Regions from separate parts of the Actinomadura kijaniata genome, predicted to be linked through region 1. Evidence: predicted binding sites of a transcription regulator. Region 1 holds the regulator's gene; the other holds the start of a gene.

What was found. Region 1 encodes HrcA, which represses chaperone genes, less so after heat shock. Its sites were predicted from a motif close to TTGGCACTCTCNNNNNGAGAGTGCCAA; they were not measured.
Region 2: groL (chaperonin GroEL) is a predicted target of HrcA. The motif match lies at 6,861-6,887, and genes of this name have one in related genera.

What each region holds. Positions count from the first base shown of each region.
Region 1 covers NZ_JACJIA010000001.1:1,350,755-1,366,371, reverse strand. Annotated here, with positions in the region: gene HNR61_RS06505 (histidine triad nucleotide-binding protein) at 1-249, opposite strand, end outside; gene HNR61_RS06500 (SigE family RNA polymerase sigma factor) at 599-1,186, shown strand; gene HNR61_RS06495 (hypothetical protein) at 1,183-1,854, shown strand; gene HNR61_RS06490 (16S rRNA (uracil(1498)-N(3))-methyltransferase) at 1,915-2,646, opposite strand; gene dnaJ (molecular chaperone DnaJ) at 2,748-3,884, opposite strand; gene hrcA (heat-inducible transcriptional repressor HrcA) at 3,885-4,898, opposite strand; gene HNR61_RS06475 (DUF3097 domain-containing protein) at 5,062-5,877, shown strand; gene HNR61_RS06470 (DUF4870 domain-containing protein) at 5,908-6,609, shown strand; gene HNR61_RS06465 (hypothetical protein) at 6,635-7,321, opposite strand; gene HNR61_RS06460 (hypothetical protein) at 7,318-8,007, opposite strand; gene hemW (radical SAM family heme chaperone HemW) at 8,186-9,397, opposite strand; gene HNR61_RS06450 (hypothetical protein) at 9,401-9,868, opposite strand; gene HNR61_RS06445 (hypothetical protein) at 10,069-10,938, shown strand; gene HNR61_RS06440 (DUF4870 domain-containing protein) at 11,048-11,539, shown strand; gene HNR61_RS06435 (Uma2 family endonuclease) at 11,590-12,339, opposite strand; gene lepA (translation elongation factor 4) at 12,569-14,407, opposite strand; gene rpsT (30S ribosomal protein S20) at 14,663-14,932, shown strand; gene HNR61_RS06420 (RNA 2'-phosphotransferase) at 15,050-15,589, shown strand; gene HNR61_RS06415 (hypothetical protein) at 15,534-15,617, opposite strand, start outside.
Region 2 covers NZ_JACJIA010000002.1:59,872-75,488, forward strand. Annotated here, with positions in the region: gene HNR61_RS07395 (PspC domain-containing protein) at 65-403, shown strand; gene HNR61_RS07400 (MFS transporter) at 408-1,766, opposite strand; gene HNR61_RS07405 (metallopeptidase family protein) at 1,949-2,299, opposite strand; gene HNR61_RS07410 (metallophosphoesterase family protein) at 2,323-3,873, shown strand; tRNA gene HNR61_RS07415 (tRNA-Glu) at 3,948-4,020, shown strand; gene HNR61_RS07420 (hypothetical protein) at 4,648-4,872, opposite strand; gene HNR61_RS07425 (hypothetical protein) at 5,514-6,002, shown strand; gene HNR61_RS07430 (TetR/AcrR family transcriptional regulator) at 6,081-6,668, opposite strand; gene groL (chaperonin GroEL) at 6,977-8,602, shown strand; gene HNR61_RS07440 (MarR family winged helix-turn-helix transcriptional regulator) at 8,658-9,194, opposite strand; gene HNR61_RS07445 (lytic polysaccharide monooxygenase) at 9,422-10,204, shown strand; gene HNR61_RS47390 (DUF305 domain-containing protein) at 10,189-10,812, shown strand; gene HNR61_RS07455 (APC family permease) at 11,052-12,992, shown strand; gene HNR61_RS07460 (AMP-binding protein) at 13,077-14,672, shown strand; gene HNR61_RS07465 (hypothetical protein) at 14,681-15,617, opposite strand, start outside.

The DNA.
Region 1 (15,617 bases):
GCCGGCGACGCCCTCGTCCACCGCGACCTGGTGCGCCTCGCGCAGCACCTCGGCCAGCAGTTCGGCGTCGGCGGCGGCCAGCTCGCCGACGGTCGGGTGGTGGGCGCGCGGGATCACCAGCACGTGCGTGGGGGCCTGCGGGTTGATGTCGCGGAACGCGACGGCGCCCGCCGACTCCCGGACGATCGTGGCGGGCACCTCACCGGCCACGATCTTGCAGAACAGGCAGTCGCTCTCCGATGCCGTCATCGGTCTCCTCCCAGCGTACGGACGAGGCGGATCCTATCGGGGGCGGGTCTGGGCGGCCGGACGGCCGCGCCCGGCCGCCGGTCCCGGCCCGACAGGACGTTCACAGCGCGGTGCGCCCCCCGGTAAGGTCGCGCTGATCAATCTGGGCCGGATCGGCCGCATGCGCCCCGTTCACTGGCTAAGGTTGGCAATTCAGGCGTTCCCCCCGACGCGCGTACGTACCGTTCGGCCACCGGCGTCGCTCGGCCGGGGCCCGCCTGTTCACTCACGCCGAATCCGGGGGCGACCATGCGAATGGACGGTCCCGGGGGCGGCACGGCGGCGGATAGGTGACCGAGGCAAGCAGAAGATGCCCTTTCGTAAACCGGACGACGAGGGTGCGCGTCCAACTGACGTGACCGAGACCCTCGTGGCCAGGGGCACAGCGGGAACGGTGGCCGTCGCCTGGGACGCCGACCAGGCGGTGACGGCGCTCTACAGCGCCAACTACCGCTCGCTGGTGCGACTCGCCGCCATGCTGGTGCGTGACGTCGGGACGGCCGAGGAGGTCGTCCAGGACGCGTTCGTCGCCATGCACGGCGGGTGGCGTCGCCTGCGCGACCCCGACAAGGCCCTCTCCTACCTGCGCCAGGCCGTGGTGAACCGATCGCGTTCGGTGCTGCGGCACCGCGCGGTCGTGGAGAAGTACGCGCCCAAGGGCCTGCCCGACGCGCCCAGCGCGGAGGCCGGGGCCATCGGCGAGCTGGAGCGCTCGGCGGTGGTCGCGGCGCTGCACCGGCTTCCCGCGCGTCAGCGCGAGGCGCTCGTCCTGCGCTACTACGCCGATTTGTCAGAAGCGGAGATCGCCCAGACCATGGGCATATCCCGGGGGGCGGTCAAGAGCCACACCGCCCGCGGGATGGCCGCGCTACGCAACGTCCTGGAGCAGTTCTCATGACCACCGACCCCCACGACGAGCTCGGCGAGGTGCTGCGCCGGGCCCTGAACGCGGAGGCGGAGACGGTCAGCCCCTCGGCCGAGGGCCTGGAGATCATCCGGACCCGGATCGCCGACCGCCGGAGCCGCCGGTTCGGCTGGGAGTGGTTCACCGCCACCTGGTCCCGTCCGCTGCTGGCGGTCGGCGCGGCCGTGGTGATCGCCGGTCTCGGGGTCTCGGCCCCGGAGACCATCGGCCTGATCGAACGGACCGTCAGCGGCAACGGCCACTCCGACGACGGCGGTCCCGGCCACCCCGGCGGATCCGGCACGGGCACGCTGAGCCCGTCGGGCCCCGGCCAGCCGAGCTCCTCCTCCGGCACCGACGGCAGCGGCGTGCCGACCAGCTCCCCGTCCTCGTCGCAGCCCTCGTCGTCGGGCACCGCCACGTGCGGCCCGGCGGAGACCTCCGGAACGCCGGCCGACCAGACCTCCGCCACCGGCGGCTCCCCCACCGGCGCCTCCCCGTCGGGCTCGCCCTGCCCGACCACGCCGCCGCCGACCACGGCGACGCCGACCCCGTCGGTGACGCCGACCCCGTCCACCTCGACGGACCCCACGACCCCGGCCCCGAGCGAGTCCCCGACGACGGACTCCAGCCAGCAGCCGGACGCCCCCGCCAACCCCTGATCCCCCCTGCCGTTCCCGCCGTCCGGCCCCCGCCGGCGGACGGTCGCCGCCGCCTGCCCGCTACCAGCGGCCGGTCGCGGCGAGCAGGACCGCCGCCGCCGCGACGCCGGCCGTGGACGTGCGCAGCACGGTCGGCCCCAGCAGCGCCGTCCGTCCGCCCGCCGCGGTGAACGCGGCGATCTCGTCGTCCGCGATCCCGCCCTCCGGGCCGACGATCACCACGATGTCGCCGCCGGCGGGCGGCTCCAGCGCGCTGAGCCGCTCGGTGGCCTCCTCGTGCAGGACCACCGCGCGGGACGCCGCCGCGACGCGCCGCGCCACCTGCCTGGTGGACTCCAGCTCGGCGACCTCGGGGAAGCGGCTGCGGCGGGCCTGCTTGGCGGCCTCGCGGGCGGCGGTGCGCCAGCGGCCGAGCGCCTTGTCGCGGCGTTCGGGCCGCCACTGGGTGATGCTGCGCGACGCCGACCACGGAACGATCACGTCGACGCCCACCTCGGTCATGGTCTCCACGGCCAGCTCGCCCCGGTCGCCCTTGGGCAGGGCCTGCACGACCACCAGGCGGGGGCTGGGCGCCGGGTCCACGCGCCGCGACAGCACCTCCAGGGTGAGCGACGCCTTGGCGGCGGACGTCACCACGCACTCGGCGAGCGTCCCGGCCCCGTCGGTGAGATCGACCCGCTCCCCCGGGCCGATCCGCCGCACGGTCGCGGCGTGCCGCCCCTCAGGGCCGTCCAGGACCACCGTGCCGCTGTCGGGCAGGCCGTCCTCGGCCAGGAACACCGGCGGACTCATGAAACCCCCTCATACGGAAAACCCCGCCGCGCGGGGGAGGTCCCTCAACGCGGCGGGGGCGTCCCGTGGCGGCCTTCGTGATAGGCCGCCACGGTCTCTCTTCAGTGCTGGTTGAACACGTCCTTGAGACGCGAGAACACGCCGCTGCGGTGGCCGGGCGCGAACTTGCCCGGCGGCCGCTCCTCGCCGCGCAGCTTGGCGAGCCGGCGCAGCAGCTCCTCCTGCTCCTCGTCCAGCTTGGTCGGCGTCTCCACGTTGATGTGGATCAGCAGGTCGCCGCGGCCGCTCTCGTTGAGGTGCCGCACGCCCCGCCCGTACATGGTGATCACCTGGCCGGACTGGGTGCCGGGCTTGATGTCGACGTCCTCGGGACCGTCCAGGGTCTCCACGGTGACGGTGGTGCCGAGCGCGGCGGCCGTCATCGGGATCTCGACGGTGCAGTGCAGGTCGTCGCCCTCCCGCTCGAAGATCGGGTGCGGCCGTTCGACGATCTCCAGGAACAGGTCGCCGGGCGGGCCGCCGCCGGGGCCGACCTCGCCCTCCCCGGCGAGCTGGATGTGGATGCCGTTCTCCACGCCCGCCGGGATCTTGACCTTGACGGTGCGGCGGGTGCGGACCCGTCCGTCGCCGGAGCACTCCGAGCACGGGTGCCGGATGATGCTGCCGAAGCCGCCGCAGGTCGGGCACGGCCGGGCCGTCATGACCTGGCCGAGGAACGACCGCTGCACCTGCTGGACCTCGCCGCGCCCGTGACAGGTCTCGCACGTCTCGGGGTGGCTGCCGGGCGCGGTGCCGTCGCCGTGGCAGGTCTCGCACAGCACCGCCGTGTCGATCGTCAGCTCGCGCGTGGTGCCGAACGCCGTCTCGTTCAGGTCCAGCTCGACGCGCAGCGTGGCGTTGCGGCCCCGCCGGGCGCGGCTGCGCGGGCCGCGCGCGGTGGCGGTGCCGAAGAAGGCGTCCATGATGTCGCTGAACGGGAAGCCCGCGCCGCCGAAGCCGCCGCCGGCCCCCGCGCCGCCCCGCGCGAACGGGTCGGCCCCCAGGTCGTACATCTCCCGCTTCTGCGGGTCGGAGAGCACCTCGTAGGCCTGGGTGATCTCCTTGAACTTCTCCTGGGTCTCCGGATCCGGATTGACGTCCGGGTGGAGTTCGCGCGCCAGCCGCCGGTAGGCCTTCTTGATCTCGTCGGCCGTGGCGTCACGGCCGACGCCGAGGGTCGCGTAGTAGTCGTTGGCCACTTACGACCCCGCCAGGATCTGTCCCACGTAGCGTGCCACTGCCCGTACCGCTCCCATCGTGCCGGGGTAGTCCATGCGTGTCGGCCCGAGCACTCCCAGCCGGGCCAGAGTGTGGTCGCCGACGCCGTAGTCGGCGACGACCACCGAGGTCGATCGGAGTCCCTCGTCGGGATTCTCGGTGCCGATCCGCACCGTAACACTAGAGGAGTCTCCGGCCTCACCGAGCAAGCGCATCAGCACCACCTGTTCCTCCAGCGCCTCCAGCACGTCGCGCAGGCTGCGGGAGAAGTCCACCGCCGCGAGGTTGGCGGCCCCGGCGAACACGATCTTCTCCTCGTGCTTCTCCACCAGGGTCTCCAGCAGCACGCTCAGCACCGACGCCACGACCGGCCGGTCGTCGGCGCCCACCTTCTCGGGCAGCTCCGCCACGGCCGTGGGGACCTCGCTCAGCCCGCACCCGTCCAGGCACGTGTTGAGCAGCGCCCGCAGGTGCCCGATCGACTCCTCCGACACCGGGCCGGGGGTCTCGATCACCCGCTGCTCGACCCGGCCGGTGTTGGTGATCAGCACCAGCAGGAGCCGGTTCACGGCGACGGGCACCAGCTCGACGTGGCGCACGGTCGAGCGGGTCAGCGAGGGGTACTGCACGACCGCGACCTGGCGGGTCAGCTGCGCCAGCAGCTTCACCGTGCGTCCGACGACGTCGTCCAGGTCGTAGGCGCCGCTGAGGAACGTCTCGATGGCGCGGCGCTCGGCCGCCGACAGCGGCTTGATGGTCGAGAGCCGGTCCACGAACAGCCGGTAGCCCTTGTCGGTCGGGATCCGCCCGGCGCTGGTGTGCGGCTGGGTGATGTAGCCCTGCTCCTCCAGCACCGCCATGTCGTTGCGGATGGTCGCCGAGGACACCCCGAGCCTGTGCCGGTCCACCAAGGCCTTGGAGCCGACCGGCTCGTTGGTGGAGACGTAGTCCTCGACTATCGCGCGGAGGACCGCGAGTTTCCGGTCGTCGAGCACGTGGTCACCTCCCCTGCCCCCGTACTGGCACTCCATACTTTCGAGTGCCAAGTGTACGACCCGGCGGGCCCACTCTGGAGGGCCGCGCCCGTGCGGCGTCCGCCACGCCCGGCGACGAGGATCTTCCGGGTCCCGGCGTTCCGGCGGGTTAATGTGCTGGCCTGTGCGGAGCAAGGACTACGGAAACGACGTTCTGGGCGGGAACTGGCGGCTGCCCCGCAAAGGTCAGATCCCCGAGGTGCCCGCCGAGCCGGGGCTGGTGGCGGAGGACCCCGCCAGCGGGTTCTGCGGCGCGGTGGTCGCCTGCGACAAGTTCGGCGTGACGCTGGAGGACCGCTTGGGCAAGCGGCGGGTGTTCCCGCTGGCCAAGGCGGGTTTCCTGATCGACGGCAGGCCGGTGACGCTGGTGCGCCCGGCGGCGGCGCCCGCCGGACCGGCGCGGTCGGCGTCGGGGTCGGTCGCGGTGCGGGGGCTGCGGGCGCGGGTGGCCGAGGAGAGCCGCATCTACGTGGAGGGCGTGCACGACGCCGAGCTGGTCGAGAAGATCTGGGGCCACGACCTGCGCGTCGAGGGCGTGGTGGTGGAGTACCTGGAGGGCGTGGACGACCTGCCCGCCATCGTCGAGGAGTTCGGGCCCGGCGAGGGGCGCAGGCTGGGCGTCCTGGTGGACCACCTGGTGGAGGGCTCCAAGGAGAGCCGGATCGCCGCCCGGGTGACGTCGCCGCACGTTCTGGTGTGCGGGCACCCGTTCGTCGACGTGTGGGAGGCCGTCAAGCCGTCGGCCGTCGGAATCGACGCCTGGCCACGCGTCCCTCGCGGCGTACCCTGGAAGGAGGGGGTGCTCGCCGCACTCGGCTGGGGGGATGACGTGGGAGCCGCCTGGAAACGCATCCTGGGCTCGGTGACGACCTACGCCGACCTGGAGCCGGCCCTGCTGGGCCGGGTCGAGGAGCTGATCGACTTCGTGACCGCCCCCTAGGCCACCGTCCGCTCCACCGAGGAGCCCGCCATGTCGCAAGGCCCGCCGGAACGTCCCGACCAGCAACCACCGACCCCCGGCCAGCAGGGCCATGGCTGGCCCGGCCAGGAACAGCAGCCCTACAAGGGCCACGACCAGCAGGGTTACGGTCAACAGGGGTATGGCCAGCAGGGTTACGGACAGCAGGGGTACGACCAGCAACCGGGGTACGGGCAGCAGGGGTACGGCCAGCAGCCCTACGCGCCGCCGGGGTACGGGCAGCAGGACTACGGGCAGCAGGGCTACGCCCAGTCCGGCTACGACCCGTACGCCGGTTACGGGCAGGCCCCCGGCTACGGCCAGATGCAGCCCCACGCCCAGCAGTACGGGCAGCAGCACGGCCAGCAGTACGGGTACGGCGCCCCGGCCGGTTCCGATGACCGCACCTGGGCGGTGCTGTGCCACCTCGGCCAGTTCCTGCTGGGGTTCCTGGCGCCGCTGCTGGTCTACCTGATCAAGAAGGACGAGTCCCCGTTCCTGCGCTGGCACGGCGCCCAGGGCCTCAACTTCGCGATCACTCAGCTGGTGTACATGTTCGTCAACATCATCCTGATCTTCCTGCTCGTCGGGATCCTCACCACCGCGGCCCAGGCGATCGCGATGATCGTCTACCTGATCCTGGCGGCGGTCGCGGGCAACCGTGGCGAGTACTACCGCTTCCCGGCCTTCATGGCCTGGCCGATGTTCCGCTGAGCCCGGGAAGCGGCGGTACCCGCCGTCACGACAGGCCCTTGTAGGAGGCCGGGACGCAGACCTTCAGCGGCTTGACGACCGTGTCCGACCGGTTGCCGGTCCAGATGGTGGCGCCCGCGTCGCCCCGGACGCAGATCTTGCCGCCCTTCTTGATGCCCTTGCCGTCGCGGCCCCAGCTCCAGCCGACGGGCGCGCCGGTGTTGTGCTGGACGAAGCCCGAACCCGCGCCGTAGCCGGTCGAGCGGCTGGCGACCTTGGTCCTGCCGCACGAGCGCGTGCCGCTCAGGCTGACGCCGAACTGGCTGCCCCGGCCGAGGACGACGCCGACCGAGGACTTGCAGTTCCAGTCGTACCAGAGCTGGAGGATCCTGGCCTTGGAGACCTTGGCGGCCCGGCCACCGGAGCACTTGGTCGCCGTCGCCAGCGTGAGCTTCGGCTCCACCAGCGTCGGGTCATGGAAACGCACCCGGATCCCGCGGTTGAACTTGTAGGCGTTGCGCACATAACGCAACTTCCCCGACACCCGGACCTTCATCGCCTTCTTCAACGGCTTCGAATAGAAGCAGTACCCCTCCGAGTAGGAGTACGAGAAGGCCTTCTTGCCCAGCGCCGACGCCGCCCCGACGTCCGTACCCGCATGAGCGGGCAACGGCGCCAGCACGGCCCCGGCCACCACCGCCCCGGCCGCGACGGCCAGGCCACGGCGGATCACGACAGGCCCTTGTAGGAGGCCGGGACGCAGACGTCGAGCGCCCTGATCACGCTGTCGGACCGGTTGCCGGACCAGATGGTCGCCGCGCCGTCGCCGTGCAGGCAGATCCTGCCGCCCTTCTTGATGCCCTTGCCGTCGCGGCCCCAGCCCCACTTGGCCGGCGCGCCCGAGTTGTGCTGGACGAAGCCCGAACCCGCGCCGTAACCGGTCGAGCGGTGCGCGCGCTTGGTCTTGCCGCACGAGCGGGTGGCGCCGACGCCCGCCTGCCAGGGCAGGCCGACGAAGACCGAGACGTTGGTCTTGCAGGACCAGTCGTACCAGAGCTGCTCGACCTTGGCCTTGGAGACCTTGGCGGCCCGGCCGCCGGAGCACTTGGTCGCCGTCGCCAATGTCACCTTCGGCTCCACCAGCGTCGGGTCATGGAAACGCACCCGGATCCCGCGGTTGAACTTGTAGGCGTTGCGCACATAACGCAACTTCCCCGACACCCGGACCTTCATCGCCTTCTTCAACGGCTTCGAATAGAAGCAGTACCCCTTCGAGTAGGGGTAGGAAAACGTCTTCTTGCCCAGTGCCGACGCCGCCTCGACATCCGTACCCGCATGAGCGGGCAACGGCGCCAGCACGGCCCCGGCCACCACCGCCCCGGCCGCGACGGCCAGGCCACGGCGAAGAATCTGCGTCACGCTTTCGCCCTCCATTGAGCGATTTCCGACTGGAACGCGACGAAGGTTAACAGCGGCCGACCACCGGGAAACAGGACCAGAAATCCCACTGCCACTAGTGCCCAGGCACTAATTCGAACCTTTATTGCATCGGTCGGCGCGAAATGTGACGGCGATGTTAAACAAAGCTCACCGCGGTTCAGGTCAGGTCGCGGACGACCGCGTCGGCGAGGAGGCGGCCGCGCAGGGTGAGGACCGCGCGGCCGTCCTCCTCGTAGGGGGCCCGTTCGAGCAGGCCGTCGGCGACGGCGCGGCGGGCCCCGGCCCCGTCCAGCAGGTCGGCCGGGCAGCCGTCGGCCAGCCGGAGCTCCAGCATGATCCGTTCGATGCGGCGGTCCTCGTCGTCCAGGACCTCGCGGGCGTGCGCGGGGGTGGTGCCCTGGGCGAGGCGGGCGGCGTAGGCGGCGGGGTGCTTGACGTTCCACCAGCGGGTGCCGCCGACGTGGCTGTGCGCGCCGGGGCCGACGCCCCACCAGTCCGCGCCGGTCCAGTAGAGCAGGTTGTGGTGGCAGGCCGCGTCGGGCGAGGCGGCCCAGTTGGAGATCTCGTACCAGGTCAGGCCGTGGTCGCTGAGCATCCGCTCGGCCATCAGGTAGCGGTCGGCCATCGCGTCGTCGTCGGGGGCGGCCAGCTCGCCGCGGCGGACCTGGGCGGCCAGCCGGGTGCCCTCCTCGACGATCAGCGCGTACGCCGAGACGTGGTCGGGGCCGCAGGCCAGGGCCGCCTCCAGGGAGGCGCGCCAGTCGTCGTCGCTCTCGCCGGGGGTGCCGTAGATCAGGTCGAGGTTGACGTGCGCGAAGCCCGCCTGCCGGGTCCACTCCACGACCTGCGGGACCCGGCCGGGGGTGTGGGTGCGCTCCAGCACCCTCAGCACGTGCTCGCGGGCGCTCTGCATGCCGTAGGACACGCGGGTGAAGCCCGCCTCGCGGAGGCCGTCCAGGTAGGCCCGGTCGACCGTCTCGGGGTTGGCCTCGGTGGTGACCTCGGCGTCCGGGGCCAGGCCGAACTCGGCGTCGATCGCCTTCAGGATCCGCCCGAGGTCGCCGGTCGGCAGCAGCGTGGGCGTGCCGCCGCCGACGAACACCGTGCGGACGGGCAGGTCGGCGTCGCCGAGGACGCGGCGGGCCATGCGGACCTCGGCGACGGCGGTGTCGGCGTAGGAGTCGCGGCTCGCGCCGGGGCCCAGCTCGGTCGCCGTGTAGGTGTTGAAGTCGCAGTAGCCGCAGCGGGTCACGCAGAACGGCACGTGCACGTAGAAGGCGAACGGGCGCTCGCCCAGCCCCGTCAGGGCGCTGCGGGGCAGCGTCCCGTCGGCGGGTACGGGGTCACCATCGGGAAGGGTCGCGGGCACCCCTCAAGTCTGCCGCGCGTTCCCCGATGCTCGGGCCCTGCGCAGCTTGTCGCCCAGCCAGCCGGGGATGTGCTCCTCGGCGCGCGGGAACCGGTCCAGGTCCTGCGCGTAGGCGGCCGGGGGCAGCGGGGGCGTGAAGTCGGGCTCGGCGTCGTAGTCGAACTCGACGGTCCAGCGGCCGGACCGCTCGACCTCCAGCCGGGCGGTGAACCAGGCGCCCTTGCCGCGCCGGTACATCGCCCGCCGCAGCTCGTCCATCCTCCCGACGGCGCGGCCGGGCGGGGTGGCGGCGCGCACGGCCCCGTCCGGGCCGGTGATCTCGAACAGGGCGCTGTCGATGCCGACGGTGGCGCGGAACTCCAGGGCGAGCCTCGTCCAGCCGAGCGGGGCGGCCGCGCGCAGTGCGCGGACCGCGCCGTTCACCGTCTCCCGTTCCCGCGGAGTACGGAGAACCTGCTCGGAGTGCGTCACCCTGCGAACCTCCGATACCCCGGGGCGCCCGTGCCCCGTCCAGACGACTGCTCCCCCGACCGTACCGGCAGACCGGCGCGGGACCGGGGACGACCGGCGTGTCCCGGCGAGCCGCGTCCGGGACGTTCCGGGGCGTCTCCGGCCGACCCGCCACAAGATCCGCTGTCGTCGGGGGCGGCGCGGCGGATAGGGTCGGCCGGGTGCGGAAACAGGGGGCGAACTTCGGACGCAAGCCCGTGCGGGTGGTGCTGACCGGCGGGCCGGACGGCTGGCGGTGGACGCTGTTCCCCGAGCACGGCGAGCCGGAGACCGGGGAGCTGCCGGGACAGGGCGTGCGGTGGAGCGGACGCGGCCGCCGCGACGAGGCGCCCGCCTGGTGGCGGCGGCGGCTGGCCCAGGACGCCGAGGACCTGCGCGAACTGGTCGGATGGAAGCTGACCGACCGGACCTTCGCCGAGCTCGGCGTGGAGGCCGAGATCACCTGGTTCGCGGTGGCCGACCCGGTGGAGTGGGAGGGCCTGGTCACGCTGCGCGACCCGGACCCGGCGCGGTTCCCCGGCGAGGTGCGGCCGTTCGTGGTGACGCTGGAGCCGGGGCGCGGCGCGGTGCTGCCCGACGACCACCTGCTGTTCTCCACGCTCGCCGCCGACGCCTGGGCCACCCTGGGCGCGGTCGCCGGACAGGTCGGGACCGCGCCGCCGCGCGCGTCGTTCCTGTGCGGCTGGAACGACCACCGCAGCGTGCGGGTCGGGCGCGGCTCGCTGCACGTGTCCACGCAGGTCGGCGGCGACGGCGTGGAACGCCTCGGCGAGGTCCACGGCACGCGCCCCGCCGGCTGGGGCGGCAACCCCGAGCTGCGGTTCCGGCTGGACGGCATCGACCTGCTGGACGAGCCCGCCGCCGACGTGGTCGCGCTGCTGGAGGGGCTCGGCCACGAGATCGAGCGCCGGCACGGACACCACCTCCTGCGCGCCATGGGCCTCACCCTCGGCGGTCCCGACGAGCGCGGCGGCCGGTTCACCTCGGTCGGGTTGCGGCTGCCGGACGTGCTGGCGGACGCCTGGCGGTGACCTCCCCCGGCGGATCCCCCACGACGCGCGGGAACCTGCGAACCCCGCGCGCGTCGAAGTAGTCGTACACTTCGCAAACAGCCACCGCAGGAACTCGGAGGACCCTCCCATGGCCTACGGGCCTCCCCCGCAGCCCGGCCCCGGTCAGCAGCCCGGCTGGCAGCAGCAGCCCTGGCAGCAGCAGGGCAACGCCTGGCAGCAGCAGCCCCAGGGCGGCTGGCAGCAGCAGCCTCAGCAGGGCCGGGGCGCGCAGCAGCCCGGCCACTTCGGTCCGGTCAGCGACGAGGAGAAGACCTGGGCGCTGATGGCGTACGTGGGCCAGTTCCTGGTCGCGGTGATCGCCCCGGCGGTCGTCTACCTGGGACGGGCGCGCTCGCCGTTCGTGCGCCGGCACGCCGCGCAGGGCCTCAACATGGGCATCGCGTCGCTCGTGGTGTGGGTGGCGGGTCTGCTGCTCCAGCTGCTGTTCGCGCCCCTGGTGTGGGCGCCGCTGGTCTTCACCGCCGCGATCATGGTGTTCCTGGTCTACGCGGCGCGGGCGGCCAACCGCGGCGAGTTCCGCAAGGTGCCCGCGGTACTGGCCTGGCCCTTGATCAAGTAAGGTCCCGGGCCGCGCCCCGCCGTCCCGCGCGGGACGGCGGGGCGCGCCCGTCAGTCCCCGGCCGGACCGGGGAGGATCGTCATCGTGCCGGGCTCGCCGGGCGGCTGGTCCAGGCGCACGACGCGGCCGGGGTAGGTGCGTTCGGCGATCTCCACGTCGCGTTCGTCCCACTCGCCGTAGAACACCGGGCAGCCGTCCCACAGCTCGACCTTCTCCGCGCCGGTGGGCCAGCGGTGCCCGAACGCGTCGATGAGGATCGGCTCCTCGCTGCCCGGCAGGTCGGGGCCCGCGGGGCGGGCGGCGGTCCGTTCGGACACGGTGGCACTCCTTCGGGGGGCGGGGCGGCCGGGCAGCCGGTCGAAGATCTTGTCGGGGGCGATCTCGATCGGGAAGGGGCGGGTCAGGGCGGCCGACCGGCCCCCGGCGATCACGACCCCCTCGCCGTAGTGACCGTCGTCGCCGAGTTCGTGGACGTGGACCCGCGGCCCGTCGTCCCGGACGTCCACCACCCAGTACGCGGGCACCTCGAACCGCTCGTAGAGGTCCTTCTTGGTCCCCAGGTCGCGGATCCGGGAGGCGGCGGAGACCACCTCCACGGCCAGCAGCGGGGCGCCCCGGACGTACCAGAGGTCTCCGCGGGCCTGGTCCGCGCGGTAGACCATCAGGTCGCAGCGGATCCAGGTGTCGTCCGACAGCCGGGCGCCGAACCCGGTGAGCGACTCCTGCCCCGGCTCCTCGGCGAGCCCGATCGGGACCACCAGGTCCGAGACCAGGACCTGGTGCAGCAGCGTGTGATTCACAACGCCCAGTCTCCTCTCGCGGACAGCCCGTCACCACCGCTTTGCGCGATCCCCCGGGAAACGCGACATCCCCGGGGCGCACGGCGTCCCGGGGATGTCCGCGAAAGCGTTACTTCTTGGGCTTGTCGGCCGGCTCGGCCGTGTTCAGCGCCGCGACGAAGGTCTCCTGCGGGATATCGACCCGTCCGCAAGAGACACAGCATCCGCTTCTTGCCCGCCCCAGCACCGCCTACTTCTTGGGCTTGTCAGCCGGCTCGGCCGTGTTGAGCGCGGCGACGAAGGCCTCCTGCGGGACGTCGACCCGTCCGATGGTCTTCATCCGCTTCTTGCCCTCCTTCTGCTTCTCCAGCAGCTTGCGCTTACGGGAGATGTCGCCGCCGTAGCACTTGGCGAGGACGTCCTTGCGGATGGCGCGGATGTTCTCGCGGGCGATGATGCGCGAGCCGATCGCGGCCTGGATGGGCACCTCGTACTGCTGCCGGGGGATGAGCTCCTTGAGCTTGGAGGTCATCATCAGGCCGTACTCGCGGGCCTTGTCCTTGTGGACGATCTGGCTGAACGCGTCCACCGACTCGCCCTGGAGCAGGATGTCCACCTTCACCAGGTCGGACTCCTGCTCGCCGCTGGGCTCGTAGTCCAGCGAGGCGTAGCCGCGGGTGCGGGACTTCAGCTGGTCGAAGAAGTCGAAGATGATCTCCGCCAGCGGCAGCGTGTAGCGGATCTCGACCCGGTCCTCCGACAGGTAGTCCATGCCCAGCAGCACGCCGCGGCGGCCCTGGCACAGCTCCATGATCGCGCCGATGTGGTCCGAGGGGGTGAGGACGGTGGCCCGGACGACCGGCTCGAAGACCGTGGCGACCTTGCCCTCGGGGAACTCGCTGGGGTTGGTGACGACGTGGTCGGAGCCGTCCTCCATCACCACCTTGTAGACCACGTTGGGCGCGGTGGAGATCAGCGTGAGGTTGAACTCGCGCTCCAGCCGCTCCCGGACGATCTCCATGTGCAGCAGGCCGAGGAACCCGCAGCGGAAACCGAAGCCCAGCGCCGCCGAGGTCTCCGGCTCGTAGACCAGCGCGGCGTCGTTCAGCCGCAGCTTGTCCAGCGCGTCGCGCAGGTCGGGGTACTGGTCGCCGTCCATCGGGTACAGGCCCGAGAACACCATCGGCTTCGGGTCCTGGTAACCGCCCAGCGGCTCGGCGGCGGGCCGCCCGGAGGTGGTGACGGTGTCACCAACGCGCGCCTGCCGCACGTCCTTCACGCCCGTGATCAGGTAGCCCACCTCACCGACGCCCAGGCCGCCGACCGGCTTGGGCTCGGGCGAGATCACGCCGACCTCGAGGGTGTCGTGGGCCGAGCCGGTGGACATCATCAGGCTCTTGTCGCGGCGCGACAGGTGCCCGTCGATGATCCGGACGTAGGTGACCACGCCCCGGTAGGTGTCGTACACCGAGTCGAAGATCAGCGCGCGGGCCGGGCCGTCGGGGTCGCCGACCGGCGCGGGCACGGTCGCCACGATCCGGTCCAGCAGCTCCGCGACGCCCTCGCCGGTCTTGCCGGAGACCCGCAGCACGTCCGAGGGGTCGCAGCCGATGATCCCGGCGAGCTCCTCGGCGTACTTCTCCGGCTGCGCGGCCGGCAGGTCGATCTTGTTGAGGACCGGGATGAGGTGCAGGTCGGCGTCGAGCGCCAGGTACAGGTTGGCCAGCGTCTGCGCCTCGATGCCCTGCGCGGCGTCGACCAGCAGGACCGCGCCCTCGCAGGCCGCCAGCGACCGCGACACCTCGTAGGAGAAGTCGACGTGGCCGGGCGTGTCGATCAGGTTGAGGACGTGCTCCCGGCCGTCGACGGTCCAGGGGAGGCGGACCGCCTGGCTCTTGATCGTGATGCCGCGCTCGCGCTCGATGTCCATGCGGTCGAGGTACTGGGCGCGCATCTGGCGCTCCTCGACGACCCCCGTCAACTGCAGCATCCGGTCGGCGAGCGTCGACTTGCCGTGGTCGATGTGCGCGATGATGCAGAAGTTGCGGATGATCGCGGGGTCGGTCTTGTTGGGCTCAGGCGCTGGCACCGGGGTCCGTTCGCAAACTCGCGGGTGGGCAGGGAACTGGCAGATCTTGCCTTATCCCATAGTCCCATGTTCCGCGCGGTGCTCCGTGCAGCCCGTCTGGTTTTGGGCCCGCGCGCGGGATTGGTAAGCTGAGCCACTGCGTGTGGCGTAGCGTCGTGCCCCGGGGCACCGTCCGCCCCGTTCAACGTTCGTTGATGCCTGTCCACCCCTCGGTGGCAGGTGAAGATCGCAACCTACAAGCTGAGGCTCTACGACGTGGCTAACATCAAGTCCCAGATCAAGCGGAACAAGCAGAACGAGAAGGCGCGCCTTCGCAACAAGGCCGTCAAGTCGGAGCTGAAGACGGCCATCCGCAAGTTCCGCGAGGCCGCTGACGCTGGCAACGTCGAGGAGGCGATCGCCGCCCAGCGCCACGCCGCCCGCAAGCTCGACAAGGCCGCCAGCAAGGGCGTCATCCACAAGAACCAGGCCGCCAACCGCAAGTCGGCCATCGCCAAGCGCGCCGCCGAACTCCAGGCCAAGTGACCGCACCCGGCCGCGGCCGGGTGAACGTCACGCTCTCGACGAGGCCGTGATCCCCTCGGGGACCACGGCCTCGTCGTGCTGTCCTCCTCCGTGCCGCCTTTCTCCGGGGACGACCACATGGACGAACGCCGCCTGGTGAAGATCTCCAAATATCTCGCCAAGCATCTGCGCCACCGGCCGGAGCGGATCGGGCTGACGCTGTCGCCCGAGGGCTGGGCCGAGGTGGACGAGCTGCTGGCGGCCGCGGCGCGGCACGGCTTCCCGTTCACGCGGGACGAGCTGGAGCACGTGGTGGCGGCCAACGACAAGCGGCGGTACGCGTTCGACCCCGCGGGGCGGCGGATCCGCGCCAGCCAGGGGCACACGGTCCAGGTGGACCTGGACCTGCCGGTGACCGCCCCGCCGCCGCTGCTCTACCACGGGACGACCGAGCGCGCGGTCGCGGCGATCCGCCGCGAGGGGCTGCGCCGGATGGAGCGGCACGCGGTGCACCTGTCGCCGGACGCGGAGACGGCGCGGCGGGTGGGCGCGCGCCGGGGGCGTCCGGTGGTGCTGGTGGTGGACGCGGCGGCGATGGCCGCCGACGGTCACGAGTTCCGGGTCAGCGCGAACGGCGTGTGGCTCGTGGAGCGGGTGCCGCCCGGATATCTGCGTTGATCATCTCTTCGGTCTCGGCCCAGGTCAG
Region 2 (15,617 bases), on a different contig from region 1:
GTCAGGGACGGGTCAGGGCCGTTCCCCGATGCGGCCGCCGGTCCCCGTGGCGCACCATCGGGTCATGGACATGAACAAGGACATCGCCCCGACCGACCGCAAGCTGCGCCGCACCCGCGACGGCAAGATGGTCGCCGGGGTGTGCGCCGGCGTCGGCCGCTACTTCGGCGTCGACCCCAACCTCGTCCGGCTCGGGCTGGGCGCGTTCACCTTCTTCGGCGGCGCCGGGATCGCGCTGTACGCGATCGCCTGGCTGGTGATGCCGGAGGACGGCGCCCCCGCCTCGGTCGGCGAGGACCTGCTGAAGAAGGCCGAGGAGTCGCCCGCCGTACAGGACATGATCACCAAGGCGAAGGTCAAGGCCAGGGAGGTCCACGAGAAGGCCACCAGCAAGACCGCCTGACCCCTCACGGGGCCGACGCGCGCCGATCCCCCGCGTACGACGACCGGCCGTTCGCCCGCGCCTCCTCCGAACGGCCGGGGGCCCGCACGGGGGCGGGTTCGGACCGGTCGCGGATCGCCGCGATCACCGTGCCGCGGACCTGGTTCCAGTTCACGGCGAGGATCGCCGCGGCCGACAGCCCCAGCGCGCCCGCCAGCGCCACCACCGTCTCGGGGCCGAGCCGCTGCGCCGCCGCGCCGGCCGCCAGGATCCCGCAGCCCTGACCGGCGAGGATGCCGGACTGGGCGAGCCCGAACGCCTGGGCGCGCCCCTCCGCCGGGACCTCCGCGACGAACGCCGCGTTCGCCGCGAGCTGGTAGGCGCTGCCGACCCCGGACAGCGCCCACAGCGCCAGCACCGCCCACAGCGGCGGATGCATGGCCGAGGCCACCAGCGGGGCGCACGCCAGCATCGCCATCCAGCCCATCGACCGGATCCGGTTGGTGGGCCGCACGAACCGGCTGTAGACGAACGCGCCCAGCACCATCCCCGTGGGCATCGCCGACATCAGCAGCCCCACCGTCACGGGGCTGCCGTCGAACGTCGCCGCGTACGGCGCGGCCAGCCCCTCGGGGACCACGTAGAACCCGCACAGCCACGCGAACGACACCAGCGCCCGCAGCGTCGGGTCGCCGAACACCAGCCGCGCCCCGTCGCGGGTGCCCCGCCACAGGCCGAGCGACTGGCGCCCGCGCCGCTTGGGGGCGGGCCGCCGCCGCGTCCCCGCCAGCAGGATCAGCGCCGACACCGCGAACGTCAGGGCGTTCAGCGCCAGCGCCCGGTGCTCGCCCACCGCCGCGATCACCGCGCCGCCCGCCACGAACCCGACCATCTGGCTGGCCTGGTGGGTGATGTTGTTGATCGCGGACCCGGCGACGTAGCGGTCGCCGTCCAGCACGTCCGGCAGCACCGCCGCCCGTGCCGCGCTGAACGGCGCGCCGAGCAGCACCGTGGCGAACACCAGCGCGCTCAGCGCCCACATCGACAGCCCCGGCACCGCCATCAGCCCGACCAGCGCGGCGCGCAGCACGTCGCACACCACCATCACGGTGCGGCGCGGGAACAGGTCGGCCAGCCCCGACAGCACCGGGCCGCCCACGATCGGCGGCAGGTAGGTCAGGGCGTAGGTGAGGGCGGTGAGCAGCGCCGAGCCGGTGTTGCTGTAGACGAGCACCGCCAGCGCGACCTGCGCCAGCTGGTCCCCGACGAACGACAGCGCCTGCGCCGCCCAGAGCGCGCGGAACTCCCCCACCGCGAACACCTCGCGGTAGGTGGCCTGGGCCTCCGGGGGACGCCGGTGCCGCCCGGTCTGCTTTTCCGCCACGCGCGCTCCAGTTCCGTCCGGCGCTCGCCGGGCGACACTCCCATTAACTCACGCTGCGTGGTAGTTATGTGACCCAGAGTGGGCAATTGGCGGGCACCTTTGCCGTCCCGTGATCTGCCGGAACGCGCGGTATCGCCCCCGTGGGGACCGCCCCCCACCTCGCCGTTCGGGCGCCGCCGGACTCAATATCCGAGCTGGTGCAGCCGGTCGTCGTCGATTCCGAAATGATGCGCGATCTCGTGGACCACCGTGATCCGGACCTCCTCGACGACGTCCTCGGGGCTGTCGCAGATCTGCAACGTCTCGTTGCGGTAGATCGAAATGTGATCGGGCAGGACGCCCGCGTACCAGTCACCGCGCTCGGTGAGGGGTACGCCCTGATAAAGGCCGAGCAGACCGGGCTCGGGGGCGTCGTCCTCGACGACGATGACGACGTTGCGCATGAGTGCGGTCAGCTCGGACGGGATGGTGTCGAGGGCCTCGGCCACCAGGTTCTCGAACTCGTCCCGCGACATATCGATCACGCCCACCATTGTGCGCGACCGAAGGAGGAATCGTGCCCGTCCGGACCTCCGTCCGGCTCCCGTCCGTCCTGACCGGGCCCCGCGCCCGCCGGACCGCCCGGATCCTCGCCGTGATCGCCGTCGGCCTGCTCGGCGGCATGATCGGCCTGCTGCTCGGCGGCCGTGTCGAGACCCCCGTGGGACCCACCGAGGTCTCCCTCCACCTGCGTCCCTCCTGGTCAGGCGGCACCACGGTGCAGATCCCCCCGCTGGGCGCGCTCCACATGGACACGCACGAGGGCCCGTTCCAGCTCCGGGCCTCGGTCGCCGAACTGCACCCCGAGCCGGCCCGCAAGCTGATCGAGGACGGCACCGCCCTCGAAAAGATCACCGATCGGATCGCCGCCGACCTGCGCCACGGGATCATCGTCCTGCTCCTGCGCGCGCTCGGCCTGGCACTGGCGGCGTCGTTCCTGGCCGGGCTGCTGGTCTTCCGGTCCTGGCGGCGCGCCCTGCTCGGCCTCGGCTCGGCCGTCGCCGCCGCGCTGGTGATCGCGCTGGCGACCTGGGCGACGTTCGACCCGCGTTCGATCGCGCAACCCCGCTACACGGGCCTGCTGGCCAACGCGCCCCAGCTGGTCGGCGACACCCGCAACATCGTCGAGCGCTTCTCCGCCTACCGCGTCCAGCTCGCCCGCCTGGTCGGCAACGTCTCCAAGCTCTACTCCGCCACCTCGACCCTGCCGACCTACGAACCGGACCCGTCCACGATCCGCGTCCTGCACGTCAGCGACATCCACCTCAACCCGGCCGCCTGGAACGTGATCCGTTCGGTCACCACCCAGTTCCAGGTCAACCTGATCATCGACACCGGCGACCTGGCCGACCACGGCAGCAAGCCCGAGGACCGCTTCGCCGACGACATCGGGACCCTGAAGGTCCCCTACGTCTACATCCGCGGCAACCACGACTCCCGGGGCACCCAGCGCGCGGTGGCCCGCCAGAAGAACGCCATCGTCCTCGACGACGCCATGCGCGAGGTCCAGGGCCTGCGGATCTACGGCATCGGCGACCCCCGCTTCACCCCCGACAAGACGACCCGCGACGACAACGTGGGCACCGACCAGCTCCGCGCGCTGGGCCGCACCCAGGCCGAGAGGCTGCGCGCGTCCGGCCAGACCCCCGACCTGATCGCCGTCCACGACCCGGCCCAGGCCGAGGGCTACTCCGGCCAGGCCCCCCTGCTCCTGTCCGGCCACGCCCACAAGCGGAACACGAAGCTCCTGCCCACCGGGACCCGCCTGTTCGTCCAGGGCTCCACCGGAGGCGCGGGCCTGCGCGGCCTGGAGAACGAGCAGCCGACCCCCATCGAGCTGTCGGTCCTGTACTTCTCCCGCACGTCCCACCGCCTCCAGGGCTGGGACGACATCCGCCTGGGCGGCCTCGGCCTGACCTCCGCCCAGATCGAACGCCACCTGGAACCGTCCCCCGACCGCCCCATCACCCCGACCCCGCAGACCCCGCAGAGTCCACAGAGCCCGCAGAGTCCGAGCACACCCCCCGCGACCAGCACCGCGACCCCGACCCCACGCGAAGGGGCATAACCGTTTGCACGTCGCCCCTGGTTGTCCCCTATGCTGGCCTAGTGAAGGGTTGCGACTCCAACCGCGACCCTGGGGCCCCCTTCGTCTAGCGGCCTAGGACGCCGCCCTTTCAAGGCGGTAGCGCCGGTTCGAATCCGGTAGGGGGTACAGCGCGCATGGGTCCGCGGGGGCCGTGATCATCGATCACGGCCCCCGCGGCCGTTTTGCGGGCGGCCGGACCGCCACCATCTCCGCTGGCACGGAAACGGGTTCGATCCTCGTCCACCAGTCAGTGAACGAGAGTGACGGCTTCCGCGCGCTCCAGCGGCGCGCCTGGAGCAGAACGACGACGGGCAGGTCCGCGGAAGCGGGCCTGCCCGTCGTCGTAACCCGGTGGACTCCCCCGATCGCCGGAGGAGATGTCACCAGATGCACATGCGAGTACGCCGACTCCGGTCAGCGCGGGACGGCGGCGTTCCTCCCGCGATTCAGGACGCGGCCCGGAGGAACTAGGGGACGACTGCCTGCGGGCTCCTCGGCCCGTAGGTCAGAAAAATTGTCGTGGGCGAATCTCTGCCGATACAGGGGCAGGCGGGTGCAAGCCCAGCTCGCGGCACTGGGCGAACATCGTCGTCTTGGTCAGCTTGGGGCGGGCCGGTGGCGGGAACTCCGCCGTCCGGGGAGTCCGGTCGCGTTCGATCGCGTCGTCGGGATCGGTGCGCTACGCCGACCGCTGGCGCGCGGGGGCGTTCTCAAGGGTGAGGCCACCCGCGGGTGGCGGGACCGGAGTGCGTCTCAGAGCTTTTCGAGCTTGGCGAAGGGAGTGGCGATCCGGACCTTCTGCGGCCCGAAGTCCACGAGCACGGCTGCCTCGTCGACGCCGATGACCATGCCCAGGCCGTACTTGTCGTGCGTGACCCGGTCGTTGACCTCGAAGCGCTCGACCGGCGGAGGCGGCGCCGGAGCCTTGAACGGGCTGGTGGGAAGGTGACGTTTTGTGACTGCACGGGAAGTTTTCATCAAGCCCAGTATGCGTTGTCTTGGGGTGTCTATAGGACTCGTGCGGCCAAGTAAGTGCGATCAAGTTCGCATGACTCGGCGGCGGTGTCCGCCGATGCGGCCGGGACCGGGCTTCGGCGGTGGACAGCGGTGCGGGTGGACAGACCAGGCCGACGGCCACCTTTCGATGCGCTGACCTGGGCCAACACCGCGTAGGCAACCGGGCGGTATGCAGGGTCTGTCGAGTCGGAACCTAGCGTGTACCTGTTGATGCGAAGCCTACCTACACCCCGGCTTTCCCGCACCACCCCACGCCGATCCAGTGTTGGACCGGCAACAGCACCTTCCTCACGGCCGGCGCCGTCACCCTGGCCGGTGCCGCGTTCACCGGTCTGTGGCCGGTGAGGTCCAGACCGGCGAACGCCTTCGCGCCGTCCACGGCCTACCCCGCCCCCGCCTCTGAGCGCGTGTCCCGAACCTCGCCGAGGCGGCAGCGTCCGGGCCGTCCCGCTGGGACGGATATCACCCCAGGTCAGCGGGCGGGACGTCCCGCCGGGTCCCGGGGGACGCCCGACCTCTGTCGGGCCGGGGGCGGGGGCTGGTCGGATCGGTGACGGCGGCACCCCCGCCGCCGATCCCGACCACCTCCCTGGAGGAGTCCCGTGCCTACCGCACTGACGTCCCGGGCCGCTCTGCTGGGCCTGGCCACCGCCGCCACCCTGACCCTGGGCCCGGCCCTGCCCGCCGCCCAGGCCCACACCGCCCCGCCGGCCCCCTCCCCCGCCGCCGCCACGCTCGACTCCGCGGCCCCCGGCACGGCCGTCGCCACGCTGCTGGGCACCCCGACCGGGGTCAAGGCCAAGGGCGAGTGCGCCCGCTGGCAGAAGAACTACGCCAAGACGCTGCAGGTGCGGCCGTGCCTGAAGAAGAAGAACGGCCGGTACCAGCCCCAGGGCGCCTGGCAGAACCTGACCAACAAGAAGATCACCGTCCGGTGGATCCTGCGGTACAAGACCACCCGGTACGGCGCCTGGAAGATCTGCAAGCAGGGCAAGGGCCCGCTCAAGCCCAAGCAGCACTGGGTCACCTGGTGCGGCTGGTACAAGAAGGTCTACGACGTCCGCACCACCGGCACCGTGGTCAAGCGCTGACCCGTCCCTCACCGGCGCCCGCCCCGGTCCTCCAGCGGACCGGCGCGGGCGCCGCCGCTCCCCCGTCCGTCGCGCCGGTCAGGGGTGGAGCACCTGGCGCAGGGCCTCGGCCAGGATCTCGGCGAAGGGCCGGGGATCGGTGCTGTCGAGCCAGTGCCGGCCCGCCACCCGGACGGCCCCCGCGACGGCCGCGGCCAGCACCGCCGGGCGCAGCTCGCCGGCGTCGCCGCCCAGGCGTTCGGCGATCGCGGCGGCCAGCGGCTCCTCGGCCATGGCGAACGCCTTCAGCGCCTCGCCCTGCAACGACGGCGTGGACATGATCATCTTCAGTCCGCCCCGGTCCGGCTCGGGATCGGCGAAGACCTCGGTCACCGCCGCGATGACGGCCTCGTCCAGCGGCTCCCCGGCGGGCCGGGCGCTCAGCGCGCGGCCCAGCCGCCGGGCCTGGTCGGCCTGGAAGGCGCAGATCGCCTCCTCGCGGCTGGAGAAGTAGTTGTTGTAGGTCCGGGGGGCGACCCCGGCCGCCTCGGCGATGTCGCGGACCCGCACCAGGGCCAGCCCCTCGGGGCCCTTCTCCAGCGCCAGCCGCAGCGCGGCGGCGCTGATCGCCTCGCGGGTGGCCTGCTTGTTGCGCGTCCGCATGTCGTGGGCTTCGTCGGCGAACATGTGCGGTCGAGGAACGGCTGGTCGGGGCGTGGCAGCCGACCGCCGGTCCCGTACCCCCCTCCGGATCTCCTCAGGTCAACGGTGGATTGTTCCATGGCGGGCCGCGCCCGTCCGGCAATGCGCCACTTCTTTGTTGCGCTACACGCACTATATGCGTGGCACGCAACTTTCGGCTAGGGTACGAACCGTCGCCTGGCACTCGAACCAGGCGAGTGCCAATCACGGTGGCGTGCCGGGACGGCGAGGTCCGTCGGGCCGTCCGTCGCGGGCGCCGTCCCGGAACGCCGCCCAGAACCGCAGGAGGAGCGATGGCTGCAAAGATGATCGCGTTTGACGAGGAGGCCCGGCGCGGTCTCGAGCGCGGCATGAACCAGCTCGCTGACGCCGTCAAGGTCACCCTTGGCCCCAAGGGCCGCAACGTCGTGCTGGAGAAGAAGTGGGGCGCCCCCACCATCACCAACGACGGTGTGTCCATCGCCAAGGAGATCGAGCTCGAGGACGCCTGGGAGAAGATCGGCGCCGAGCTGGTCAAGGAAGTGGCCAAGAAGACCGACGACGTGGCCGGTGACGGCACCACCACCGCCACCGTGCTGGCCCAGGCGCTGGTCCGCGAGGGCCTGCGCAACGTCGCCGCCGGCGCCAACCCCATGTCCCTCAAGCGCGGCATCGAGGCGGCGGTCGAACGGGTCAGCCAGGAGCTGTCCAAGCTCGCCAAGGACGTGGAGACCAAGGAGCAGATCGCCTCCACCGCCTCCATCTCGGCCGGTGACGTCCAGATCGGCGAGATGATCGCCGAGGCGATGGACAAGGTCGGCAAGGAAGGCGTCATCACCGTCGAGGAGAGCAACACCTTCGGGCTGGAGCTGGAGCTCACCGAGGGCATGCGCTTCGACAAGGGCTACATCTCGCCCTACTTCATCACCGACACCGACCGGATGGAGGCCGTCTTCGAGGAGCCCTACCTGCTGATCGTCCAGGGCAAGGTCTCGGCCAACAAGGACCTGGTCCCGGTGCTGGAGCAGGTCATGCAGACCGGCAAGCCGCTGGTGATCATCGCCGAGGACGTCGAGTCCGAGGCGCTGGCCACGCTGCTGGTGAACCGGATCAAGGGCGTGTTCAAGTCCGTGGCCGTCAAGGCCCCGGGCTTCGGCGACCGCCGCAAGGCCATGCTCGGCGACATCGCCACCCTGACCGGCGGCCAGGTCGTCTCCGAGGACATCGGGCTGAGGCTGGAGTCCACCACCCTGGACATGCTCGGGCGGGCCAAGCGGGTCGTGGTCACCAAGGACGAGACCACCCTCGTGGACGGCGCCGGTGACGCCGGCGAGATCGCGGGCCGGGTCAACCAGATCCGCGCCGAGATCGAGACCACCGACTCCGACTACGACCGCGAGAAGCTCCAGGAGCGTCTGGCCAAGCTGGCCGGCGGTGTCGCGGTCATCAAGGCCGGCGCGGCCACCGAGGTGGAGCTCAAGGAGCGCAAGCACCGCATCGAGGACGCCGTCCGCAACGCCAAGGCGGCCGTGGAGGAGGGCATCATCCCCGGCGGCGGCGTGGCGCTGCTCCAGGCCTCGAACGGGGCGTTCGAGAAGCTGGAACTGGAGGGCGACGAGGCCACCGGCGCCAACATCGTCAAGCGCGCCCTGGAGGAGCCGCTGAAGCAGATCGCCGTCAACGCCGGCCTTGAGGGCGGCGTCGTGGTGGAGAAGGTCCGCAACCTGACCCCCGGCCACGGCCTCAACGCCGCCACCGGCGAGTACGTCGACATGTTCGAGGCGGGCATCATCGACCCGGCCAAGGTGACGCGTTCGGCGCTGCAGAACGCCGCCTCCATCGCGGCGCTGTTCCTCACCACCGAGGCCGTCATCGCCGACAAGCCCGAGAAGAACGCCGCCCCGGCCGACGGCGGCGACATGGGCGGCATGGACTTCTGACATTCCCGCGCCCCGGCCCCTTCCCGGAGGAGGCCGGGGCGGTGCCGGACGCCTCTCAGGGGGGCGCGTCGGTGGGGGAGGAGGTGGCCCGCTTGAGGATCTCGTCGATGTCGATCTCGCCGAGGACGGCGTCGAAACGGGTGATGAGCGACAGCAGGAAGCGCCGCACGGCCGGTTCGTCGGCCTCGTCGACCACGTCGTACAGCTCCCAGAAGTAGGGCTGCATGCGCTCGGCGGTCATCGCGACCAGGCCGCGGCCGGTCTCGGTGATGTGCAGCCGGACCACGCGGCGGTCGTGTTCGTCGCGGCGACGTTCGACATGCCCGTAGCGCGCCAGGGTGTCGGCGACGGTGGTGAGGGTGGCCGGGCTGACCATCAGCGTTCTGGCCAGGTCGCTGGGGCGCTGCCCGTCCCTGCCGTCGAGCGCGCGCAGGACCAGGAAACCGCTGGGGCTGACCCCGGTGTGCTCGACCAGTTTGGCGAACACCGGACCCGACTTCTGGGCGGCCAGCGCGAACAGCCGTCCGATGGGCCACTGCGCCACGGGACCGAGTTCGTCCAGGTCACCGAGGCCGAGATCGCGCAACTCCATGCCCCTCTTCTTAGCCTTCTGATTTTTAGCTGTCAATTCTTTAGGCACCTAAGTAATTCCGGGCGAAATCCCCGTCCTGCCCGGTCAGGCCCGGCCGGCCGCACGTTCATGATCACTTTTGGGGCTCTTAAGGAGGTCTTAGGACGCTCGTCGTTACCGTCCTGACGGTGATCGTGGCCGTCGGACGTTCCGGCGGTCCTCCCCCTACGACACTTCGGAGGCCTCGCATGCGCAGGTTCGTCGCCTATCCGCTCGCCGCCGTCGCGGCCGCCGGGTCGACGCTGGTCGTCGCGTCCCCGGCGTCCGCGCACGGCTACGTCTCCTCGCCGCCGAGCCGGCAGGCGCTGTGCGCGCAGCGCGCCGTGCCGGACTGCGGCCCCGTCCAGTTCGAGCCGCAGAGCGTGGAGGGCCCCAAGGGGCTGCGCAACTGCCACGCGAACCTCGGCCAGTTCGCCGTGCTGTCCGACGAGAGCCGCAACTGGCCGGCGAAGGCCGTCGGCACCAAGGTGACCTTCAAGTGGGCGCTCACCGCGCGGCACCGCACCAGCTCCTGGGAGTACTTCGTCGGCGGCACCCGCGTCGCCGTCTTCAACGACGGCAACCGCCAGCCCGAGGCGGTCGTGACGCACGAGGTCGATCTCGGCGAGTTCCCGGGGCGGCGCACCGTCCTCGCGGTGTGGAACATCGGCGACACCCCGATGGCGTTCTACAACTGCGTCGACCTGAACGTCGGCGGCGGCTCGGATCCCAGGCCCACGACCCCGCCCACCACCCCGGCCCCCCAGCCCACGCCGACGACGTCGCCGACCTCCACCCCGACCACCCGGCCGACCGCCCAGCCGACGCCGACCGGCACCTCCGGGACGGGGCGGCGGTGGGAGGCGGGCGTGACGTACCGCATCGGCGACGAGGTCACCCACGACGGCGTCCGGTACCGCTGCCGCCAGTCCCACACGGCGATCCGCAGCTGGGAGCCGCCGTTCACGCTGGCCCTGTGGCTGCCGCTGTGAGCCCCCGTCTCGGACGCCGCGCCGTGGCGCTGGCGGCGCTGGCCCCCCTGCTGCTGACGGCGTGCGGTACCGGGGCCGGCACGCCGAAGGCCGGACACGGGCACGGGCACGGGCGCCCCGCCGCCAACGCGGCGGCCGCGCCCGGTCACAACGACGCCGACGTGATGTTCCTGCAGATGATGATCGAGCATCACCGGCAGGGCCTGGAGATGGCCCGGCTGGCCGCCGGCCGGGCGCCGCGCGAGGAGGTGCGCAGGCTGGCCGCGGCCGTCGCGGCGACGCAGGCCGACGAGGTGCGGACGATGCGCTCCTGGCTCACCCGCTGGTCCGAGCCGACCACGGTCGACCACGCGCCGGGCGCGCACGCCGACCACGGCGGCATGCCCGCCACCGGGGAGAAGGAGATCCGCGCCCTGCGCGGCGCGAAGGGCGCCGAGTTCGAGAACGCGTTCCTCAGCCTCTTCCTCGCCCACCAGCACAACGCGGTGAAGATGGCCCGGACGGAGACGAGCAGGGGCGGCGACGCCGAGACCAAGGCGTTCGCCCAGCGCGTCGTGGAGTCGCGGTCCGACCAGATCCGGCAGATGCTCGGGCTCCTCAACGCCTGAGACGTCCAAGGCGGGCGTCGGCGCGATCCGCGCCGGCGCCCCGGCGGCGCGTCTCCCCGTGCCGGCCGGACGGTGGCGCGCCCCCCGCCCCGAACGGAAGATCAACCCATGCGGCCCGGGGGTAGGGCCGCCGAGGGCGGGGACACCCTGACGATCACGGTCGGTGAATCGCCGTGCGGGCGCGAGCGCGGATAGCATGCACCGTTTTGTCGGCCACGGGGGGCAAAGGGTGAGAACGGGTGAGTAGCACCGAGGTCCAGCCTTCGAGCGGTTCGTCGGTGCGGCGCTGGCTGTTGCAGGGACTGCAGCACCGGCCCGGTCGCAGGACGGGGCCGCACCGGCGGCCGGTGCCCTCGCACGAGGACGTGCCGCACAAGCAGCACCGCTGGTGGCAGGTGATGTGCCTCACCGGCGTGGACTACTTCTCCACCCTGGGCTACCAGCCGGGCATCGCCGCGCTCGCGGCGGGCGCGCTCAGCCCGGTCGCGACGCTGATGCTGGTGGCGCTCACGCTGTTCGGGGCGCTGCCGGTGTACCGGTCGGTGGCCGGGCAGAGCCCGCACGGGCTGGGGTCGCTGTCGATGCTGGAGAGCCTGCTGCCCGGCTGGCGCGGCAAGCTGCTGGTGCTGGGGCTGCTCGGGTTCGTGGCGACCGCGTTCATCGTGACGATCACCATGTCGGCGGCCGACGCCACCGCGCACCTGCTGCACAACCCGTTCGTCCCGCACTGGATGGACGGCTGGCAGGTCGCGGTCACGCTGGCGCTGATCGCGGCGCTGGGCGCGGTGTTCCTCGTCGGGTTCAGCGAGGCGATCTCGATCGCGGTGGTGCTGGTCGCGGTCTACCTGTCGCTGAACGTCGTGGTCGTCGGCACCGCCATCGCCCAGGTCATCGGCGATCCGGGGCAGGTGACCGACTGGAACAACGCGCTGCGCGTCGACTACGCCAGCCCCGTCGCGATGCTCGCCGCGTCGCTGCTGGTGATGCCCAAGCTCGCGCTCGGCATGTCCGGGTTCGAGACCGGTGTGGCCGTGATGCCGCTGGTCAAGGGTGACCTCCAGGAACGGATCCGGGGCGCGCGCAAGCTGCTCACCACCGCCGCCCTGATCATGAGCGTGTTCCTGATCACCTCCAGCTTCGCGACCACCGTGCTGATCCCGCACAAGGAGTTCGAGGAGGGCGGTCAGGCCAACGGCCGCGCGCTGGCCTACATCGCGCACGAGTACCTGGGCGACTGGTTCGGCACCGCCTACGACGTCGCCACGATCGCGATCCTGTGGTTCGCGGGGGCCTCGGCGATGGCCGGGCTGATCAACATCGTGCCGCGCTACCTGCCCCGCTACGGCATGGCCCCGGACTGGTCCCGCGCCACCCGCCCGATGGTGCTGATCTTCACGGTGGTGTCGTTCGCGATCACGTTCCTGTTCGGCGCCGAGGTCGAGGCGCAGGGCGGCGCGTACGCGACCGGCGTGCTGGCGCTGATCCTGTCGGCGGCGGTCGCGGCGACGCTGTCGGCGTGGAAGCGGGGACGGCGCGGGGCCGCGTTCGGCTTCGGGACCATCATGGCGATCCTCGCCTACGCCACCGTCGCCAACATCGTCGAACGCCCCGACGGCCTGGTCATCGCGGTCCTGTTCTGCGTCGCGATCGTGGTGACCTCGCTGGTCTCCCGCGCGACCCGCTCCACCGAGCTGCGCGTCACCGGGGTGACGATCTCCGACGAGGTGCGGCGCTGGCTGTGCGAGGCCGGCGAGATCCGCATCATCGCCAACGAGCCCGACGACCGTGACCAGACCGAGTACGTCGACAAGGCGCGCGAGGCGTGGGAGCTGCACCGGCTGCGCAGCGCCGAGACCCTGCTATTCCTGGAGATCACCGTCGGCGACGCCTCGGAGTTCGAGTCGGAGATCAGGGTGACCGGGGAGGAGCGGCACGGCTACCGCATCCTGCGCGCCGAGAGCCCCAGCGTCGCCAACGCCATCGCCGCGATCCTGCTGGAACTGCGCGACGAGACCGGCAGGCTCCCGCACGTCTACTTCCACTGGGCCGAGGGCAACCCGGTCGGCGCGCTGCTGCGGTACCTGGTGTTCGGCGGCGGCGACGTGCCGCCGCTGACCCGCGAGATCCTCCGCCAGGCCGAGCCGGACGCCGAGCGCCGTCCGCTCGTCCACGTGGGCTGACCCCCGTCCGGGGGTGGACGACGTAAGGGCGCACTTGCATGATGGGGTGCGCCCTTACCCGTCTGACCTGCGAGGACATCGTCCATGAGCCTGACCCCGGAGGAGCGCCTGCACGCGTTCCTGGCCGAGTACGCCGCGCCCGACGCCCGCGCCGCGACCCTGATGTGCGACCGGCACCCCGCCGACGCGGTGGCGTTCACGCTGGTGGAGCCGGACCTGTCGAGCCGCGAGATGACCTTCGGGGAGCTGCGCGAACGCTCCGAACGCCTCGCCGGGGCCCTGCGGGCGCTCGGCGTCGGCCCCGGCGACCGGGTCGCGACGCTGATGGGCAGGTCCGCGGAGCTCGTCGTCACGCTGCTGGCGATCTGGCGGCTCGGCGCGGTGCAGGTGCCGCTGTTCACGGCGTTCGCGCCGCCCGCCATCGCCATGCGGATCACCGGCAACGGCACCCGGGTCGTGGTCGCCGACGCCGACCAGCGGGCCAAGCTGGAGCCGGGCGAGGCGATCCCCGCCGACGCCCCCTGGCGGGTGATCACCGTCGGGGAGGAGTCCGACGCCCTGCTCCGCGACGCCGCGCCCGTCACCGAACCGGCCGTGACCGGCGGCGACGGCGTCCTGGTCGAGCTGTACACCTCCGGGACGACCGGCACGCCCAAGGGCGTCCCGATCCCCCTGCGCTCCATGGCGTCGATGCGGATGTACGTCGAGTACGCCCTCGGATGCGAGCCCGACGACGTGTACTGGAACGCCGCCGACCCCGGCTGGGCGTACGGCCTGTACTTCGCGGTCATCACCCCGTTGATCATGGGGCGGACCAGCCTGCTGCTGCGCGCCCCGTTCTCCCCCGAGCTGACCTGGCGGGTGCTGGAGCGGTTCGGGGTCACGAACTTCTCGGCCGCCCCGACCGTCTACCGCGCCCTGCGCAACTCCGGGACCGTCCCGGCGGGGCTGCGGCTGCGCCGCTGCTCCTCGGCGGGCGAGCCGCTGACGCCCGACGTGGTCGAGTGGGCGGAGCGGGCCCTCGGCCTGCCGGTCCTGGACCACTACGGCCAGACCGAGTCCAGCATGATCGTCGCGAACGCCTGGCACCCCGACCTGCGCGGCGAGACCCGGCCCGGCTCGATGGGCCGCCCGCTGCCCGGCTTCGCCGTCGAGGTGCTGGACGCCGGGCGCGACGAGCCCGCCGCGCCCGGCGAACGCGGCCGGGTCGCGGTGGACCGGACGGCGAGCCCGCTGTTCTGGTTCACCGGCTACCGGGACGCCCCCGAGCGCACCGCCGAGCGGTTCTCCGCCGACGGCCGCTGGTACCTCACCGGCGACCTGGCCTCCCGCGACACCGACGGCTATCTGTACTTCGGCTCCCGCGACGACGACGTGATCCTGATGGCGGGGTACCGGATCGGGCCGTTCGAGGTGGAGTCGGTCCTGACCCGCCACGCGGCGGTGGCGGAGGCGGCGGTCGTCGGCGTCCCCGACGAGCTGCGCGGCGAGGTCCTGGTCGCCCACATCGTGCCGCGCGACGGCGTCGAGCCCGACGACGCCCTGGTCGCCGAACTCCAGCGGCTCGTCAAGAAGGAGCTGGCCGCGCACGCCTACCCGCGCCGGGTGACGTTCGTGCCGGAGCTGCCGAAGACCCCCAGCGGCAAGGTCCAGCGGTACCTGCTGCGCCGGCGGGGCTGAGCGGCCGGTCAGGGGGCCGGTTCGGCCAGCCAGACGTCGACGTTGTAGGTCCAGGTGCCGTGCGGCGGGCTGACCAGGGTGTGGCCGTCCTGCCGCGCGCGCAGCTTCAGCGCGTGGCGGGGCCGGCCGTAGGGCGCGACGTCGTCGGGTTTCGCGCCCAGCACGACGGGCGTCCGGCCCGCCGCGCGGATCCGGTCGATGATCCGCCGCACGTCGTCGGGCCGGGCCCCCGCCACCGTGCGGGCGGCCGGCCGGCCGCACATGCCCCGCACGACCTGGCTGAACCGTTCGCCGGTGAGCTTGTCCACGATCACCACGGACCGCTTCCCGCCGCCGATCTGGCGGCACAGCCCCGCCACGCCCGCGACCGAGCCGCGTTCGACGGGCGGGTAGAACGACGGGATCGCCATCCCCAGCGCCGGGACCGCCAGCACCGTCACGGCGCCGACCGCCACCGCGCGGGTGGCGCGCGGCCCGTGCCCGTTGCGCCGGTAGGCCCGCACCGCCCGGGCCGTCGCCCACAGCGCGATCAGCAGCAGGCCGGGGATCACGACCGGCAGGAAGCGCCGCGACGCCCACGGCTGGTCGGGGGTGATGCCCGGCCGCCACAGCGTCGTCACCGACGTCCAGGCGACCACCGCCAGCGGCAGCAGCCACTGCGGGTCGCGGCCGCGCAGCAGCCGCCGCGCCAGCAGCGCCGACCCGATCGTCGCGGCGAGCAGCGCGGGCACGCCGGCGTACCAGGCCACCCAGATCAGCGAGTTCTCGTAGTACTGGCGCGCGCCGTCGACCGGCAGCTTCTCGAACCGCTGGAGGAACTCGATGTAGGCGGCGGTGTCCTTGTCCGGCTGCGACACCGGCACCCGCACCACCGTCTGGACCAGCGGCCGCACCGCGAACCCGACCGTCACCAGGACGGTCAGCACGGCCACCGCCGTCGGGAAC